DNA from 2 places in the Laspinema palackyanum D2c genome. Region 1 is predicted to be linked to the other one. Evidence: riboswitches for the same ligand, from Rfam matches in the RefSeq annotation. Region 1 holds a riboswitch; the other holds the start of a gene.

The links. Region 1 has a riboswitch for cyclic di-AMP ahead of ntrB (nitrate ABC transporter permease). Riboswitches for the same ligand answer to the same signal wherever they lie in the genome.
Region 2: another riboswitch for cyclic di-AMP. It lies ahead of NG795_RS12015 (glycosyltransferase family 4 protein); the one in region 1 lies ahead of ntrB (nitrate ABC transporter permease).

What each region holds. Positions count from the first base shown of each region.
Region 1 covers NZ_JAMXFD010000003.1:58,234-64,350, reverse strand. The annotation lists gene bchD (magnesium chelatase ATPase subunit D) at 1-1,588, shown strand, start outside; gene NG795_RS05445 (GNAT family N-acetyltransferase) at 1,687-2,160, shown strand; cyclic di-AMP (ydaO/yuaA leader) riboswitch at 2,447-2,606, shown strand; gene ntrB (nitrate ABC transporter permease) at 2,706-3,542, shown strand; gene NG795_RS05435 (CmpA/NrtA family ABC transporter substrate-binding protein) at 3,729-5,141, shown strand; gene NG795_RS05430 (ABC transporter ATP-binding protein) at 5,285-6,117, shown strand, end outside.
Region 2 covers NZ_JAMXFD010000008.1:48,446-54,562, reverse strand. The annotation lists gene NG795_RS12035 (Rqc2 family fibronectin-binding protein) at 1-305, shown strand, start outside; gene NG795_RS12030 (hypothetical protein) at 569-754, opposite strand; gene NG795_RS12025 (SUMF1/EgtB/PvdO family nonheme iron enzyme) at 834-2,585, shown strand; gene NG795_RS12020 (hypothetical protein) at 2,933-3,220, shown strand; gene NG795_RS12015 (glycosyltransferase family 4 protein) at 3,347-4,627, opposite strand; cyclic di-AMP (ydaO/yuaA leader) riboswitch at 4,769-4,903, opposite strand; gene NG795_RS12010 (DedA family protein) at 5,385-5,981, shown strand.

The DNA.
Region 1 (6,117 bases):
AATTAACCTCCTCGATGACCAAATTGCCAACCTGCTGTTAAGCGTCCTCACCGATGGACGCAACCAAATCGAACGGGAAGGGATTAGCTTCCAACATCCTTGCAAACCCCTGTTTATCGCCACCTATAACCCCGAGGAAGGGTCCCTGCGCGAACATCTGCTCGATCGCATTGCTATTACCCTCTCTGCTGATGGGGTCCTCGGCTTAGATCAGCGGGTGGAAGCGGTGGAACAAGCTTTATCCTACTCCGCTTCTCCCCAAGCGTTCTTACACCAATACACCGAAGATATTGACAACCTGAAAACCCAAATTCTCCTTGCCCGAGAATGGTTAAAGGATGTGGAAATTAACTCGGACCAAATCGCCTATCTGGTTAATGAAGCCCTCCGAGGCGGCGTCCAGGGTCATCGCGCCGAATTATTTGCCCTGCGCGTTGCCAAGGCATCGGCGGCCCTGGATGGTCGCACCACGGTCAATGCAGAGGACCTGCGTCGGGCGGTGGAATTGGTGATTGTTCCCCGTTCGACGATTGTCCAAACCCCACCGGAGGAGGAACAACCCCCACCGCCACCCCCACCGCCACCGCCGCAAGATAACTCGGATCAGCAACAAGATGAACCGGAGGAGGAAGAACCGGAAGAACAAGACGAACAGGAAGAACAGGAACAACCAGAACAGGAACAAAGTATTCCTGAAGAGTTTTTGTTCGATCCTGAAGGGGTGATTATGGACCCGAGTGTGCTGTATTTCGCACAAATGGCAAAACGGCAAGGGAAGTCGGGCAGTCGCAGCATTATTTTTTCTGACGATCGCGGACGGTATATTAAGCCGATGTTACCCAAGGGTAAGGTGCAACGGGTGGCGGTGGATGCGACGTTACGCGCTGCTGCACCCTACCAAAAAGCCCGTCGGGAAAAGCAACCGGACCGCAAGGTGATTGTGGAACAAGGGGATTTGCGATCGAAACGCTTGGCAAGAAAAGCCGGGTCTTTAATTATCTTTGTGGTGGATGCCTCGGGTTCGATGGCACTCAACCGGATGCAATCGGCGAAAGGGGCTGTCTTACAACTGCTGACGGAAGCCTATCAAAACCGCGACCAAATCGCTTTGATTCCGTTCCGAGGAGAACAAGCGGATGTGTTGTTACCCCCCACGCGATCGATTACTTCGGCCCGCAGACGGTTAGAACGGTTGCCCTGTGGCGGTGGATCGCCCTTAGCACATGGATTAAGTACCGCAGTGCGGGTGGGGTTAAATGCTCAACAATCGGGAGATATCGGTCAAGTGGCGATCGTTGCCATTACCGATGGACGGGGAAATGTTCCCTTATCTCGGTCCTTGGGTGAACCGCAAATTGAAGGGGAGAAACCGGATATTAAGGGAGAATTGCTCAACATTGCCGGTAAAATTCGCGGCGTGGGAATGCAGTTGTTGATGATTGATACAGAGAATAAGTTTGTTTCCACCGGGTTTGCGAAAGAGTTAGCAAAAGCGGCAGGGGGTCGATATTATAGTTTACCCAAGGCCACAGACCGGGCGATCGCAGATATGGCTAGAGGTGCATTAGCTGAAATGAAATCTCGCTAGGATTGGGCATTGAGAATGGGAGAATTAGAAGATTAATTCTTTATTCTCCCATTCTCAAGGTCCCGGTTTCGGTTCATTATTGCGACTGAATTTACGTCATGGCTGCATCAAAATCTCTGCCTTTGGGCTGTATTCTGCGCCCTGCAACTCCCGAAGATTTGCGAGCGATTCGTAAATTAGTATTTCAAGCAAAATTAGACCCCACCCAGTTGCGATGGGAAAATTTTTCGGTGATTGAATTCCCGGATAAAGTCATCGCTTGTGGACAATTACGGCAATTTTCCGGTTGTCAGGAATTGGGGAGTTTAGTCGTTGACAAATCTTGGCGCGATCGCGGATTAGGGTCCTATCTGGTTCAGCATTTAGTCAAAGAGGCGATCGGGCCGGTTTATGTGGAATGTATGGGCTGGTTGGTGGAGTTTTATGAACAGTTAGGATTTGTGAAAATTTCCTGGTCAGAATTACCCAAGCCTCTAAAAATCAAGTTTTTCTTAGGACAACTCGGCTCAAAAGTCTTCCCCCTAAAGGTAACAATTTTACAAGCCAAACCCTCAAAGCCCCGTACTTCCTAGCGGATATAATTTTTGCCAGTATCCGCGTTCAACGTCCCGACTTCAGTCGTTTCTTAAGTTCGTAGTAACGACTTCAGTCGTTATCTTATCCCCGTTCGCAGGACAGATAAAAAATCAGGAGAGTGTTCGATATTACTCCAAAGGGGGGAGAACGACTGAAGGCGTTACTACCAACTAAGAGGGAGAGCGACTTACGGACTTTATTAGGGACCGCCCCTAATCCCCAAAAAATTAAATTTCGTACCCCCTTGACATTTCTGCAAATTTTTCGTAAGAATGAATTTCAAGAGTAAGTCAGCCTAATTTAGGAGCCGCAGCTTGTTTGCGATCGCACCTGAAGCGGGGGAACCATATATCGGGGCGAATCTTTCATGGAAAAAGAGAAAGAAGAGCATCTCTCAGCTCTAGCCCGTCAGCTAACCTCGTAGGCATTGAGAGGAGACTGAAGTGCAGGATATTTATAATAACCTGACGGCTTCAGTGTCCTAGGCCAAGCATCGCTACGACTTACTCCCTTTGGTCCTAGACTCTGAGGGGAAAATTAAATGAGTAGAAGTGTCGCTACCCGCAAGGGCAGCAGTTTTTCATACGCACAGCGTCGCCGGGTCCAATTGGACTCGGTATTGTTACCAGCGATCGGTTTTGCCGTGATTCTTGCCCTGTGGTGGGCGATCGCCACCTTTTTTACCACCCTGATGCCGACTCCGTGGGAGGCACTGGTGGCGAATATGGATTATATTCTCAATCCCTTTTATCGTCGGGGACCGGGAGACTTAGGCATTGGTTGGCTACTCTTAGCCAGTTTGCGCCGAGTCCTCTTGGGTTTCGCCCTGGGTACGTTGGTTGCCATTCCCGTTGGGTTCTGGATTGGCCTCTCCCCAAAGGCAATGAAGGCAATTAACCCCGTCGTTCAGATTTTCAAACCCGTTTCTCCCGTGGCCTGGTTACCGATCGCCTTGGCAATCTTCAACCTCGCCGATCCATCAGCGATCTTTGTTATTTTCATTACCTCCCTCTGGCCGACCCTAATTAACACCGCCCTGGGGGTCTCCAGCGTACCCAAGGACTATCTACAAGTGGCCGAAGTTCTGGAAATGTCCCAGTGGCGGAAGATGACCCAGATTTTGTGGCCTGCGAGTCTCCCTTATATTTTCACCGGATTAAGAATTAGTTTAGGGATTGCTTGGCTGGTCATTGTCGCCGTTGAAATGTTAACCGGCGGCATTGGCATCGGCTTTTTCGTCTGGGATGAATGGAACCGTCTGAACTTGAGTTCTGTATTTCTAGCCGTCCTCGTCATTGGTTTGACGGGTCTGATTCTGGACTACCTGCTGCTTAGGCTTCAGCAATGGGCCACCCATCGGCCAGCTACCTCGATTTAATCGGGCCCGATTGCCTTTGATTTGGGTAAAGCTGGGCTAGGGGAGAGACCGTTTAGCGCCATCTTTAACAACCACAATTAATCTGTCATACATTCATTCTTGGGGTTCTCCTCTAGCAATGGAGGGGTTGTTTATACCCAGATGGAGTAAGACAGCTTACTAAACTTTTAGATACTCCTGAACATCATGAATTATATGAGTCGGCGATCGCTCCTCAAAGGAGTGGCTGGATTTTCTGCGGGATTCGCCTTGTCCGCCTGCGCTCAAGCCTTCTCTGGCGGAGCGAAAGGCAACTCCCGGAGCCCTTCTTCATCTCAACCCTTTGAGATTGACCAGGTAATTGACCCAAGCACCTTGGAACAGCCGAATATCCGAGTGGGTTATGTGCCAGTCAATGATTGTGCCCCTTTTGCCGTAGCTGCCGAAAAAGGCTTTTTTTATAAATATGGACTCAATGTCACCCTTAACCGAGAGGCGAGTTGGGGTACCTCCCGAGATGGTCTCATCTTTGGCCGGTTAGAGGCATCCCCCGTTGTATCGGGCTCAATTACTAATGCTCGCTTAGGAGCAGAGGGGGCACGCCATGCGCCCATGTGTGGGGCGATGACCATTCACCGTCATGGTAATGCCATGACCATGAATCGCCGGATGTGGGATAGCGGACTGCGACCCCTGCACGAATATAACGGAGATTTAGATGCATTTGCTCGGGACTTTCGCAATTACTTTGACGGGTTGCCCTCCGACCAGCGAATCTGGGCTGTGGTCCTGAGTTCGGCCATTTATGAATACTTCGTCCGCTATCTGGCAGCAGCGGCGGGTGTCGATCCCATCTCCACCTTTCGGATCATGATCATTCCACCCCCTCAAATGGTCACCAATGTGCGAATTGGGGCGATGCAAGCCTATATGGTGGCTGAACCTTGGAATACCCGGGCCATTACCGGGAATGAAGGAGTCGGCTTTACCTTTGCCCAAGGTAAGGAAGTGTGGCGGGGTCATCCGGACCGAATTTTGGCGGTGATGGAGTCGTTTATTGAGGAAAATCCCCGCACTTATCGCTCTTTGGTCAAGGCCATGATTGAAGCCTGCCAGTATTGTGGTGACCCCGCCAATCGGGAAGAAGTGGCTCAGATTATTTCAGCCCGAGCCTTTACCGGCGCACCCGCTAAGTTCACAAGTCCCGCTCTGGTGGGCAATTACAACTATGGAGGTTTTGATGGTCAAGATCGGATAGTTTCTAATATTGACACCACAATTTTTGATAAATTGCCTGATAATTTGCCTCACCCGCCAGGGGATCACTCGACCTTTTTATGGCAATCTCAGGCCCTCTGGCTGATGACCCAGGCGGCAAGATGGGGACAAGTGAGCGAGTTTCCAGCCAATGCGGATGCCTTAGCACGTCGGAGCTGGCGCACAGACCTCTACCGTGAGATTGCCACGGAAATGGGCATTCCCTGTCCAGCAGAGGATTACAAAGTAGAACCGGGGGAGTTGTTTATCGATCGCAAGTCTTTCGACCCCAGCAACCCCGTCGGCTATCTCAACAGTTTTGAAATTCGGGCGAAGGCTCCCGTTAACTTTTATCTGTCCTAGCGTTTGGACATTAAATAGCGAGGGAGACGCTCGCACTCGGGGCGGATATTTGAATGGATTGGATGCCGTTAACAAGCGGCTCCCGCTCTGTTTCTATTTGTCCTAACGGTCTGTTTTATCAACTTTATTTAGCGAGGTGAATCGTGGTTAAACCTAGTAATTATTCCTTTAATTCCCCTAATTCCCCAACTCTTGCAACCGAGGATTTTTTAGTCATTCGTGATTTAGTCAAAGCTTATCCCCAGGCCGGTGGCGGTCAGAATGTTATTTTGGACGGCATCGATCTCACTGTGCAGCCAGATGAATATATTTCTATAATTGGTCACTCGGGTTGTGGCAAATCTACCTTACTCAAAATTGTAGCAGGGCTAGAGCAAGCCAGTTCCGGCCTGGTAACTTTGGAAGGAAAACCCATTTCTAAGCCCGGAGCAGAAAGAATGATGGTTTTCCAGCAATATTCTCTGTTACCCTGGCTAACAGTCCGGCAAAATGTGCGCCTTGCAGTCGATGAAGTGCTGGGCCGTTTGTCAGAAGTAGAAAAGCGAGAAATCGTCAATGAACATTTAGCAATGGTGAATCTCAATGCCGCAGCGGAGAAATACCCCGACGAAATTTCTGGGGGGATGAAGCAGCGGGTGGGAATTGCTCGGGCGTTGGCGATTCGACCGAAAATGCTGTTAATGGATGAACCGTTTGGGGCGTTGGATGCCCTCACCCGAGGCAAGTTACAGCGGCAGGTGTTGGATATTTGGGAACATCATCCCCAGGCGGTGATGATGATTACTCACGATGTGGATGAGGCGCTGTTTATGTCAGACCGAATTGTGATGATGACCAATGGTCCCCAAGCCCAAATCGGGGAAATTCTCAACGTGCCTTTTGCTCATCCGCGCGATCGCGCCGCCTTACGAGATGATAAGCGGTATTACGAGTTACGAAATCATGCCCTTGATTTTCTCGATCGCTATTTCACTCA
Region 2 (6,117 bases), on a different contig from region 1:
AGAATGATGTGTTGAGTTTTCGGGTAGCGACGGATTATGACTTGTGGTTCCACACCCAGGAGATTGCTGGAAGTCATGGGTTGTTGCGCGTACCCCCGGGGGCCGTTGCTGATGAACCGGATTTACAATTTGCAGCGGATTTAACCGCTTACTATAGCCGCGCCCGTCAGAGTGAGCAAGTCCCGGTGGTGTACACGGAACCGAAAAATGTTTATAAACCCAAGGGGGCAAAACCCGGAATGGTCATCTATAAGCATGAGCGCATTCTCTGGGGCTGTCCTCAGCATTTTACCCCTCCGACTTAATGTTTGATTATTGAAGTCAGAAGCTTCAATAAAATTTACTGACTTATAGGGAAAAATACGGAAGGATGCGATCGTGTCTTCTGTTACAATACGCCTTGAGGAACAGATTTAACAATCAATCGCCTTCTGCAAGGTTGGGAACGCGCAGTTAGGATTTCCTCGAAAAGAAACGACAACGCAAAGGGTATTTTTTATGCCGACCAGCTAGAATTCTAGCTGGTCTTTTTTTCTTTCGAGGCACCAACCCAGTTTTTAGCTCCCTACTACAGTTCAGAAACCCGGTTTTTAGCCGCAATCCCTTCGCCAATTGAATAGTCACTGGCCCCAGAGGAATGTTGGTGAATACAACCCAGACTGGATAATCGTTTGAAAATCTGACTCCATAAAACAGGGTCTTCTTTGGGGTAATGTAGATGCCATTTGTAGTTGTGGTAAACAACAAGTGACATCTACATTAGCCCTCCCTTTTTGGCGAAGGTATTGGAATCAAGAAACCCGGTTTCTAATCTCTCTATGTTACTCTAGGCTATGTGGCAAAGCTTATCTAAAGAAGCCCGGTTTCTGACTCCCATGACCGAATACTGGCAACCCGTCATCTGGCAACCGAACCAGCAACTAGACAAAGGTAAATACACCATCACCGGCATCCTCGGTGGGGGTGGCTTCGGCAGCACCTACACTGCTAAAAAGAAAAGCGGCGAAATCGTCGCCATCAAAACCCTGAATACGCGACAGCAAACCAACAAAACCACCGCCGAATTTACTAGCCTCCAAGTTAAATTTGTTAACGAAGCATTGCGGCTGGCAAGTTGTCATCATCCTCATGTTGTCCAAGTTTACGAGGTTGTGGAATCTCTAGGACTCATGGGCATGGTCATGGAATATATCCAAGGGCAGAACTTAGCGGAACTCGTAGAAGACAATGGCCCCATGTCATGTGACCAAGCCATGAAAATTATGGAGCAAATTGGTTCCGCCCTGAGTTATGTGCATAGCCAGAATTTATTACACCGGGATATCAAACCCCACAATATAATGTTGCGCCGTAGTGATGGCAAGGCTGTGTTAATTGATTTTGGGTTAGCCAGACAGTTCGCATACGGTGAAACCGGCAGCATGACCAACTCCAGAACCGAGTGTTATGCTCCCATTGAGCAATATAAACGTCAAGGAGAATTCGGCCCCTATACTGATGTGTATGCTTTGGCAGCTACTCTATATAATTTGCGGACGGAAAAAAGCCCGATACCGGCTAATTTTCGGGATGAGTTGAAAATCCCCTTACCGGAACCGAAACAGCATAATCCGCAAATCGCTGACTGGGAAAATGCCGCCCTTCTCAAAGGGTTGGAATTAGAAGCGGCAAAACGCCCCCAGTCCGTCGCTGAGTGGTTAAAGTTATTAGGCATTGGCAAAACCCCACCCCAACCGGGCGTTACCTTTACCTTTGATATCGTCAAAGTCAACGCCGAGGGCAAAGAAATCAGCCGCATTCAAGGGCAAGCCCAACAAATCATCGAAGACCTGGGCAATGGCATCACCCTGGAAATGGTACTCATCCCAGGGGGCAGATTTACAATGACTTCGCATTTCTTTAAAGGAGACAATGATGAAAATCCGCAGCATCAATTCACCATTAAACCTTTCCTGATGGGCAAATATCCTGTGACCCAAGCCCAATGGCGACAGGTGGCCAGTTTTCCAAAGCTACAAAGGGACCTCCACCCCAATCCGTCATATTTTAAAGGAGAAAATCTTCCCGTTGAACAAGTTTCATGGTATGACTTGATCGAGTGGTGTGCCCGCCTCTCTAAAAGAATAAGCAAACCCTACCGATTGCCCAGTGAATCTGAATGGGAATATGCGGCACGCGCCGGAACTACCACAGCCTTTCACATCGGCGAAACCCTGACAACTGACCTGGCTAATTATGGCAGTAATAACGGACAAACTACCCCAGTGGGATATTTTAAACAGGCCAATGCTTTTGGCTTGTATGACATTCACGGGAATGTTTGGGAGTGGTGCGCTGACCCTTTGCATGATACCTATAACGGAGTGCCGACTGATGGCCGAGGTTGGGATATTAATGATATATCCAAACATATTGAACAATTAGTCACCTTATTAGACGCCAAAAAACGACATATCCTGCGGGGTGGTTGTTGGGATAAACACCGTGATTACCATCATTGCGGTAGTCTCAAATGGGTCGGCGCGAACCACCGGTCCTCCAGCAGCGGTTTTCGAGTCTCCTGCTTCCTCCCGGGGACTCCGTAGCTCTTTACTCTTTGCCCTCTTGCCCTGTTTTTTTTACCCTTTACCTATTTGCAGCGACTCAAGAAACCGCCCCAGGGACAAGAAACCGGGTTTCTGCGATAACTCCTGCCACCTAGCCAAAACTTAAATTAAGAAACCCGGTTTCTAACCTCTCCAAACAAGAAACCGGTCCAGAGCCAAGAAGCCGGGTTTCTGCGATAATTTATGTATCCTAAACGAGATTTTCGTCAATTACCCGGTTTCTCAATTCTCCAAGAGGCGATGATATGCAGTTGAGGTTTGAATGGCATGAAGAAAAAGCCGAAAAATAACCTCAAAAAACACGGAATTAGTTTTTAGGAAAATCTATGCACAATCCTAATTTTGACCAGCCAGATACCACGGATGATGAAATGCTTCCGGAATATGATTTTACCGGGGGCGATCGCGGCAAGCATTACGAGGCATATCGCCGAGGACATACGGTCACCATTCATCAAACCGATCGCCAGGATATTGTTCAATATTTTACCCTGGAAGATGGAGCAATTATGCTCGATCCAGATGTGCGGGAATATTTCCCTGATGCTGAAACGGTGAACAGGGCTTTACGCACTTTGATTAGTTTGTTTCCGAAAAATCATCAGGTCATTTGAAGTCAGCAGGAAAGAAAGCCAGTTTCTGGCCCCCCACGTAAAGTCAGAAACCGGGTTTCTATCCCAAATCTGTGGCAACCAAGCCAAAATCTAGGCAGAAACCCGGTTTCTTGTTCCTTGAGTTTTCTAAGCGGCGAGAACTGGGGAAGTCATCGGAACAACAGGTTCCGACAGGAGTTGGTTATAAACCAGCGCGAGTCGGTTGGCGACACTCTCCCAGCTAAAGGCTAATTCTACTCGCAGGCAACCGGAACCTCCGAGTTCATCGCGCCATTCGGGATTGCTGAGGATCCGGTCGATCGCCACTGCAAAGGCCCGTTCATCTTTGGGAGGGGCCAAGAGTCCGGTGATTTCCGGGACGACGGTGAATTTTAATCCACCCACATCGCTGGCAACCACGGGGGTCCGACTTGCCATTGCTTCGATCGCCACTAATCCAAAAGGTTCATAATGACTGGGGACGACGCAGACATCGGCGGCAGCATAGTACAGATGCAGATTCGTTTTGCCTAACTGTCCGGGGAAGGTGGTAATGTCATCAATTCCCAGGTCTTTGACGATGCCGTGAATGCGATCGCGTTCGATACCATCACTTTGTCCGGGACGATAACCGCCTCCGATAATCAGTTGCAATTTGTCACGATCGCTCTCTAATAAGCTAGACTGTCCCACGGCACGCACCAGAGTCTCGATTCCTTTACGGCGATCAAACCGACCCACATAAAGCACCACTTTCGCATCGGGTTTAATCCCTAATTCTGCTCTTGCTTCCGTCCGAGAGACACTGCCAAATCGGTTGATATCCGTCCCACAGGGAATCACTTCGATTTCACCCTTGGTTGAGACCAGTTTCCTCATGTGCTGTTGTTCTTGAGGACTGGTGGCAATGATGCGATCGGCTGTTTCCAAACAGGCTTTTTCCGTTGCCAGTCGGGTAGAGGCGATCGCCGGTTTATCCGTGACAGATTGATACTTAACCGCACCCAGGGAATGATAGGTATGCACCAGTCGCAGGGGTTGATGCTTGGATAGTTCCATTCCCACCCAGGAGGATAACCAGTAATGGCTATGAATCAGGGAATATTGAATACCTTCTCTGTCTTGAAATTCCTGGAACGCTTTCACAAACTCAGGCAGGTATCCAAATATTTTATCTCGACCAATAAACCTAGCGGGTCCTGCACTTAGGCGGATAGTTCGACAATCGGGATGGTGATTCACAATTGCCGCTTGTTCGGGATGGTTTCGGCGGGTAAACATATCCACCTTCCATCCGAGTTTGGCAAGGGCCAAGCCGACTTGGAGAACGTAAACGTTTTGGCCTCCGGCCTCTTCCTTACCGATTTCTGCGGCGGGGTCGCCAGTAACAGAAATTAAAGCAATCCGATTTTGGTTTAGGTTTAGCATAACTTTGATCTTCACCTCATGCCTTGTTAGCTTGCTGAATGGCTCGATGGGGTTAATCCCATGAGGTTCAGGCAAACCGAACAAATTACTCGTCTAAGGACACTAATGAGATCGCGCAAATGAATAAAGTTTACCGATCTTTCAGTCTCGTCTCAAGGCCGACGGGGTTAGCTGATGGGCAAGGATTGAGAGATATCCCTTTTCTCCCTTGAGAAAATAAGCCCCTGAGTGGGTTCCCCCGCTTCAGTTGTTGGATAGGATTAGCACAATTTATCCCACACATTACACGGGGTTATGCAAACCCCCAACTGAATTAGGCTGACTTATTGAACTACTCGTAATATAACCTACTCCTGCTGAAATGTTCCATACGTCGCAGGTTAGATTTGAGGTGGGTCATCAAACTGGCGGCTACATCTATCTACAGACATAATTTTGGGTATTTCTTTAGACATAAATAAGCAGTTAAAGGGGGAAATGGGTTGAAATCCGACTTGGGCTACTCTAAATGAGATCCTTGGAAAAACAAACCCCGTTTTTAGCCTATATTGGGTGTTCCACTCGGGCCAGGGCAAAACTTGAACCAGACCAGCGAGGCGATCGCTATAAACAGCCGCTACAATTAAATAAATCATGCCCTACCCCTGGCCTATAGTACCTCAAGGATTCCTTTGATTTGAGGTACAACATTAAGCATTGATGCTCTCTGGGGCAGAAATTTCGGGGGTACTGTTTTAAGTTTATTATTTTTTTGATTATGCTGGATTGGATTACGAACACAATTACCGCTTTTAACTATTGGGGCATCGCTTTGTTGATGTTCCTAGAGAATATTATTCCGCCAATTCCTTCGGAACTTATTATGCCCTTGGCTGGATTTACTGTTACCCAAGGTAAACTCGTCTTTTGGGGGGTAGTAGTTGCGGGAACGGTCGGCTCTCTTCTCGGGGCCTTACCTTGGTATTATGTGAGCAGAAAGCTGGGGGAGAATCGATTAAAACAATGGATAGACCAATATGGAAAATGGCTAAAATTGAACAGTGAAGATATTAATAAATCTCAAGAGTGGTTTAGAAAATATGGGTCATTAGTTGTTTTGTTTGGACGACTAATTCCGGGAATTCGTACCTTTATTTCGGTTCCAGCGGGTTTGCAAAAGATGCCTTTTATTGAATTTTTAGGGTACTCGTTAATTGGGTCACTCTGCTGGAATCTTTTGCTCACTTATGCGGGCTTTGTATTGGGGCAGAATTATGGGCTGGTTGAGAAGTTTTTAGGTCCAGTTGCGGCAGTTGTGCTGGTTGGATTGGCACTTTTCTTTATTATCTGGGTAGTCCAGCGGAAAAGGCAGTAGCCGGATAGGGGTTCCCACAGGTAGGAGCAGGACTTACGCAGATTTGGAGAATCTACAAATGTAAGGGCGAGCAAGCGAATCGCCTTTACATTTGGGCGGATTCTCAAAATGGGACGGGTGTTTGAGTTGATTAGGC